Regions from separate parts of the Azospirillum formosense genome, predicted to be linked through region 1. Evidence: riboswitches for the same ligand, from Rfam matches in the RefSeq annotation. Region 1 holds a riboswitch; each other region holds the start of a gene.

What was found. Region 1 has a riboswitch for cobalamin ahead of cobW (cobalamin biosynthesis protein CobW). Riboswitches for the same ligand answer to the same signal wherever they lie in the genome.
Region 2: it holds a riboswitch for cobalamin, as region 1 does, so the genes downstream of both, ABVN73_RS20210 (TonB-dependent receptor) here and cobW (cobalamin biosynthesis protein CobW) in region 1, are expected to answer to the same signal.
Region 3: it holds a riboswitch for cobalamin, as region 1 does, so the genes downstream of both, ABVN73_RS24905 (energy-coupling factor ABC transporter permease) here and cobW (cobalamin biosynthesis protein CobW) in region 1, are expected to answer to the same signal.

What each region holds. Positions count from the first base shown of each region.
Region 1 is NZ_CP159403.1:1,266,228-1,268,473, forward strand. It holds gene ABVN73_RS18915 (ABC transporter ATP-binding protein) at 1-391, opposite strand, end outside; cobalamin riboswitch at 682-898, shown strand; gene cobW (cobalamin biosynthesis protein CobW) at 937-1,995, shown strand; gene cobN (cobaltochelatase subunit CobN) at 2,158-2,246, shown strand, end outside.
Region 2 is NZ_CP159403.1:1,552,110-1,554,355, forward strand. It holds cobalamin riboswitch at 411-630, shown strand; gene ABVN73_RS20210 (TonB-dependent receptor) at 746-2,246, shown strand, end outside.
Region 3 is NZ_CP159405.1:127,498-129,743, reverse strand. It holds gene ABVN73_RS24910 (hypothetical protein) at 1-612, opposite strand, end outside; cobalamin riboswitch at 758-997, shown strand; gene ABVN73_RS24905 (energy-coupling factor ABC transporter permease) at 1,170-1,850, shown strand; gene ABVN73_RS24900 (superoxide dismutase) at 1,933-2,246, opposite strand, start outside.

The DNA of each region.
Region 1 (2,246 bases):
CGGCGCGGGCGTGCAGGTCGTAAAGGCTGGCTTCGGGCTTCCAGAAATGAAAGCTGGTGCCGCGCGGGCGCTGCAGCGCGACGCGGACGTTCTCCAGCACGCTGAGGTGCGGGAAGACGGCGGAGATCTGGAAGGAGCGCACCATGCCGAGCAGCGCCACGTCGGCGGGCTTCATGGCGGTGATGTCGCGCCCCTTGTAGAGGATCTGGCCGCGCGTCGGCGTCAGGAACTTGGTCAGCAGGTTGAAGACCGTGCTCTTGCCGGCGCCGTTGGGGCCGATCAGCGCGTGGATGGTGCCGCGGCGGACCTGGAGGTTCACCTCCTTCACCGCGATGAAGCCCTTGAACTCCTTCGAGAGTCCGCGCGCTTCCAGAATGATGTCGTCGGCCATGGGTGCCGCTTTTCCCTCCCTGTTCGTCCGCGTCGTCTGCCGGTCCGCGTTTTTGGTTGCCCTGATATAAGCACAGAACATGCCAACTGCGAAGCGTTCGAACAAGCTGTTGAAACCGCTCACTTCCTGCCATGAGGCCGAGGGCTGCGCAGGCCGTCCGGGGTGTCAGCTTTCCAGACAGACTGTACCGATCTTCCGACACACCAACGGCGGGGCGGGCGGAGCGTTCCGGGTTCGCCGGCACGGTTTACGGGCGCCAAATGGCCGCTTGCAAATCGGGGGTCCGCCTGCAATTCTGCGCCTCCGACGGTGCCCCGTCCGCCATGAAGGCGCGGGGATAATAGGGAATGCGGTGCGGACCCGGATGGGGTCCAAGGCCGCGGCTGCCCCCGCAACTGTGTGCGGCGAGTCGGCCTCCGGACATGCCACGGGCCGCCAGGCCGGGAAGGCGGGAGGCGCGACGACGACCCGCGAGCCAGGAAACCTGCCGCCGGACCGACACTCATCCAATCCGCCGGGTGTGGCGGAGACAAGGAAGCCAGATCATGACCACCGGCCTGCCGACCGCCGGGAAGACCCCGGCCACCGTCATCACCGGCTTTCTCGGCGCCGGGAAGACGACGCTGATCCGCAGCCTGTTGGAGCAGGCCGGCGGGCGCCGTCTGGCGCTGATCATCAACGAGTTCGGCGACGTCGGCATCGACGGCGAGATCCTGCGCGCCTGCGGCGATCCCACCTGCAGCGAGGACGACGTGATCGAGCTGGCGAACGGCTGCCTGTGCTGCACCGTCGCCGACGATTTCGTCCCGGCCATCGAGAAGCTGCTGGCCCGCCCGCAGCCGCCGGAGCACATCATCATCGAGACGAGCGGCCTCGCCCTGCCGAAGCCGCTCGTCCAGGCCTTCCATTGGCCCGCGATCAAGACGCGGGTGACGGTGGACGGCGTGGTCGCGGTGGTCGATGCCGCCGCCGCCGCGGAGGGCCGCTTCGCCCCCGATCCGGCGGCGCTGGCTGCCCAGGCCGCCGAGGCCGGGCAGCTCGACCATGAGACCCCGGTGGAGGAGGTGTTCGAGGACCAGCTCCTCTGCGCCGACCTGATTGTGGTGAACAAGACCGATCTGGTGGACGCCGCCGATCTGGCGAAGGTCGAGGACCTGATCCGCGCCGCTATGGCGGAGGCCGGCACTGGACGCGAGGCCAAGATCCTGCGCGCCAGCAACGGCAAGGTCGATCCGGTCGTCCTGCTGGGCGTCGGCGCCGGGGCCGAGGACGACCTCGCCAACCGCCCCAGCCACCATGACGAGGAGGAGGGCCACGACCACGACGACTTCACCAGCTTCGTCGTGGAACTCGGCCCGCAGCCCGACCCGGCGGCCCTGGCGAAGACGCTGGAGCGGGTCGCCGCCGCCCACGGCGTGCTGCGCCTGAAGGGCTTCATCGATGTGCCGGGCAAGCCGATGCGCCTGTTGGTGCAGGGCGTGGGAACGCGCATCCAGACCCATTTCGACCGCTTCTGGAAGCCCGACGAGCCGCGCCGCAGCCGTCTGGTGGTGATCGGCGAGACGGGCCTGGACCGCGATGCCGTGACCGCGGCGCTGTCGTAAAAAGCCCTTCCCGTCCTGGGAGAGGGAGGGACCCGCGCGAAGCGCGGGAGGGTGAGGGCCGCACGCGGAGACCGCACCGATCCTCGCCCGCCCCCTCACCCGCCCGCTTCGCGGGCACCCTCTCCCGGGACGGGAGAGGGAGTGTTTGCAAAGCTGTGGCCCATGCACCTACTCGCCGCCCGCCAGGAAGACCTCGACGCCGGCCCCCAGGCCGTGGATCTGGGGCAGAGCCCGGCGGACCTCGTCGTCCT
Region 2 (2,246 bases), 290 kb from region 1:
GGCCGCAAGGTCTGCGGCCAACGGAAAAGCGCGCGCGACGGCTTTGCCGCGGCGCGCCAGGACACCCGCCTCCATCGTTTGCCGTGGAGACGTGGCGGTCGGTCAGGATGTTGGTTCGGTGCGGTCCATGTCGATGTCTCCCAAAGGCCCGTCGGGTGCCGTCGTCGGCGGTGGACCTTGTGGGGGAGCGGGACCCAGGGGGAAGGACAGGGCCAGCTTCCGCAAGGCCGCGCCAAGGCGACGGCTCTATGGGAAGTCCGACATCACAGCGCCGGGCGACGCTGCCAGAGGGGCCCGGACCTCGACCGTCATGTAGTCAGACCCTCTCCCGGCGACAAGAGGGGGAGCGGCCATTAAAACCGCGGTCGATGCAGTGGCGGATTGCGGCTTGACCGGAGCCGTCCGGCCCGCGTAGCTTCGCACCCGACGGTTGCCCGAAAGGGCTGAAAATGGGAACACGGTGCGGACCCCGCGGCGATTTGCCGTGCGAGGGTCTTACGCCGGGGCTGCCCCCGCAACTGTAAGCGGCGAGTCGTCCATCGGAATGCCACTGGGATCGCGATCCTGGGAAGGCGATGGGCCGACGATAACCCGCGAGCCAGGAGACCTGCCGTCAGTCGTGGTCACACGCGAACACGTTCGGGCGGGGTGCACCGAAGGTCGTCGAACCGGGAGTCCGTTCGCGGAGCTTCCGGTGGGGCTTCGTTCGCGGTGACGTGCCACCGGCGTCCCGTCCGAGGTCTCAATGAGTGTCCGCGTTCCCCGCCTTCAGCGGACGGCGTCCTTCGCCGCCCTTCTGGGAAGTCTTGCGCTTCCCCTGTCGACCTTCCCCACGCCGGCCTTCGCCGACACCACCGCCATCACGACCCTTCCGCCGGTCTCGGTGACCGCCAACCGCGTCCCCACCGCCGCCGAGGAAACCGGCAGCGCCCTGACCGTCATCACCCGCGAGGAGTTGGAGCAGCGCCAGACCCAGCTGCTGTCCGACGCGCTGCGCGCCGTGCCCGGCGTCGCGGTCAACCGCACCGGCCCGATGGGCACCTTGACCCAGCTCCGCATCCGTGGGGCGGAGGGCAACCAGACGCTCGTCCTGATCGACGGGATCGAGGTGAACGATCCCGCCGCCGGCTCCGAATACGACTTCGCCAACCTGCTGGCCGGCGACGTGGAACGCGTCGAGGTGCTGCGCGGCCCGCAGAGCGCGCTCTACGGCTCCGACGCGGTCGGCGGCGTCGTCAACATCGTGACCCGCCGCGGCGCCGGCGCCCCCCGGTTCCGCGCCGCCGTCGAGGGCGGGTCCTTCGGCACCGCCGCCGGGCGCGCCTCCTTCGGCACCGGGACCGACCGCTACGACCTGTTTCTCACCGGCCAGGGCGTCACCAGCGACGGCGTGTCGGTCGCCGACAAGCGGCTCGGCAACCCGGAGAAGGACGGCTACCGCAACGGCACGCTGACCGGAAACGCCGCCGTCCGCCCGACCGAGCGCAGCGAGATCGCCGTGACCGGCCGCTACACCCGCTTCCGCACCGACACCGATGGCTTCATCGGCGGGCGCGGCGCCGTCGACGACGGAACCAGCACCGCCGGGGAGCAATATTTCGGACGGCTTCAGGGCAAGATCGCCCTTCTCGACGGACAGTGGGAGCACATCGTCGGCCTGACCCATGGCCGCCAGCAGCGCGACTACCGCGACGACGCCAAGACGGTGACCAGCCGCTACGACGGGCGCAAGACCAAGGCCGACTACCAGACCAACCTGACGCTGAGCAGTGGCCCCGCCGAGCATGTGCTGACCGCGGCCATGGAGCGTGAGGAGGACAGGGCGATCAGCCGCAGCAGCTTTTCCAGCTTCGACCGCTCCATCGGCTCCACCGGCCTGGTGGGCCAGTACAAGCTGGGCCTGTTCGACCGGCTGACCCTGACCGGCAGCGTCCGCCACGACGGGAATGACCTGTTCCGCGACGCCACCACATGGCGCACCACGGCGGCTTACCGGGTCGAGGAGAGCGGGACGACGCTCCGCGCCTCCTACGGCACCGGCGTCAAGAATCCCACCCTGTTCGAGCTGTACGGCTACACCGCCACCTACGCCGGCAACCCGACCCTGAAGCCGGAACGGGCGCGCGGCTGGGACGCCGGCTTCGATCAGGCGCTGTGGGGGACGCGGGCCTCGGTGGACGGCACATGGTTCGACCAGCGCATCCGCGACCTCATCACCGGCACCGGGCGGACCTCCGTCAACATGC
Region 3 (2,246 bases), on a different replicon from region 1:
GTTTTCGGACCCGTCGGGCTGCGGGCGCACCAGCCGGGGCGGGACGTGCGAGTGCCAATAATCGCCCGGCCGGTACCGCCAGCTGCGCAGCCATTCGTAGGCGCGGTAATTGCCGTACTGGTCCAGCCGGTCGAGGACCAGGGACGGGCCGACGAAGAAGTGGCAGAGGTACAGAGCCGCCGTGCGCGACGGCGAGTCGAGGAACATCCGGCGCGCGCGGGCGATCTGCTCCGCCGTCCACAGCTCGTCTGCATCGACCTGCCAGAGCAGGCATTCCTCGGTCATGGCGGCGAGCGGCGCCGTCACCATCTCCACCTTGCCCTGCCAGAAGACGCCCGGCGGCTTGCGGTACACCGACACGCGCCCGGGCTCCTCCGCGGCGATGCGGTCGAGATACTCCGAGGTGCCGTCGCTGCTGCGCCCGTCGCGGTGGAGATCCTGCGGGACGCGCCCGCCCCGCTGCGCGCACCAGGAGGAATCGCGGACCTGCTCCGCCACCCCCTCCACGACGTGCCAATGCCAGGGGAAGGGCAACTGGCGGAACACCTCCAGGTGGTAGCGGATGAAGGGGTCGCCGTTCAGGACGATGGTCAGGAAATGAACCGGTAGCATGCCCGCAATCCCGTCCTTCGCCCGTTGATCCGGCGCCGCGCAGTCCGCCGGACCTTGTCGCCTCCGCGGGAGCGGTGTCAAGGAAGCCGTGCGACTCCCCGCGACGGGCCGCCATCCCCCTCTTGACGGCGGGGGACCCCGCCCCTACCCTGGCGCCGGTTATGGTTCCCCGCGTCCTCCGGTCGCGGGGCTAAGAGGGAAGCCGGTGCGCCGCCCCGCAGGGGGAGACACGGCAAATCCGGCGCTGCCCCCGCAACTGTGAGCGGTGAGCGGCCTCGTCCTTTCCGTGTCACTGGCGCCGCCTGCGGGAACGGGCGCCGGGAAGGCCGGACGATGCCGCCTTGACCCGCAAGCCAGGAGACCTGCCGTAACCGAACGTTCGTCCTCGGGCGGGGTGCCCCGGTGGTCGCTTGCCGATGTCCGGCCCTATGGCCGCCCGTCTTCCGCAAGCCGTCCCCCCGGTGCGCCCATCCAGGGGCCAAGGGGGTTGCGATGCCGGTGCCTGCCAGCAACGACGCCCCTCCCAACGCATGGCAGACTCGGAAAGGGCATAGAGCATGCACATCGAACCCGGCGTCGTGGACGGCGCCAAGATCGCTCTCAGCTACGCGACGGCCGCCGGCGGCTTCGCGATGGCCGGAAAGCTGGCGCGCGACGACGTCCGCAACAACGGCGGGGTCGCGCCGCTGGTGCTGCGCAGCCTGATCGCCACCGCGCTGGTCTTCTCCTTCTTCGAGGTGTTCCCGCACCACCCCGTGGGCGTGTCGGAGGTTCACCTGATCCTCGGTTCGACCCTGCTCCTGCTGTTCGGCGCCGGCGCGGCCTCGATCGGCCTCGCCGCCGGCCTGCTGATCCAGGGCCTGTTCTTCGCTCCCTTCGACCTGCCGCAGTACGGCATGAACGTCACCACGCTGCTGGTCCCGCTGTGGGGCATCAGCCTGCTGGCGAAGCGGATCGTCCCCGACGCCACCCCCTATGTCGACCTGAAGTACTCCCAGGCGCTGGCCCTCTCCACCGCCTATCAGGGCGGCATCGTCGCCTGGGTGGCCTTCTGGGCCTTCTACGGCCACGGCTTCACCGCCGAGACCATGACGGAAGTCGCCTCCTTCGGCGCCGCCTACATGACTGTCATCATCGTCGAGCCGCTGGCCGACCTCGCCGTTCTGGCCGTCGCCAAGGCGCTGCGCCGCCAGAGCCAGGGGCCGCTGTTCAACGTCCGCCTGCACCAGGGCGTCTGACCGGCTCCCTGGACCGTATGGTTCGCGTGAAGGGCGGCGGGGACATCCCCGCCGCCCTTTTTCGTTCAGGTCAGCTGGCCGGTCAGATCACCAGCTCGCCCTTGCGGATCGCCGCGTAGCGGCGGTTCACCGCCCCCCAGTCGACCACGTTCCACCAGGCCGCCAGATAGTCGGCGCGGCGGTTCTGGTACTTCAGGTAATAGGCGTGCTCCCACACGTCGTTGCCCATCAGCACGGGCACGCCCTCCATGGCCGGCGAATCCTGGTTCGGGCGGGCGGCGATGGCGAGCTTGCCCGACGACGGGTCGGCGGTGACGAAGACCCAGCCGCTGCCGAACTGCCCGGCGCCCGCCGTGTTGAAGCGGGTCTTGAAATCGTCGAAGCTGCCGAAGTCGC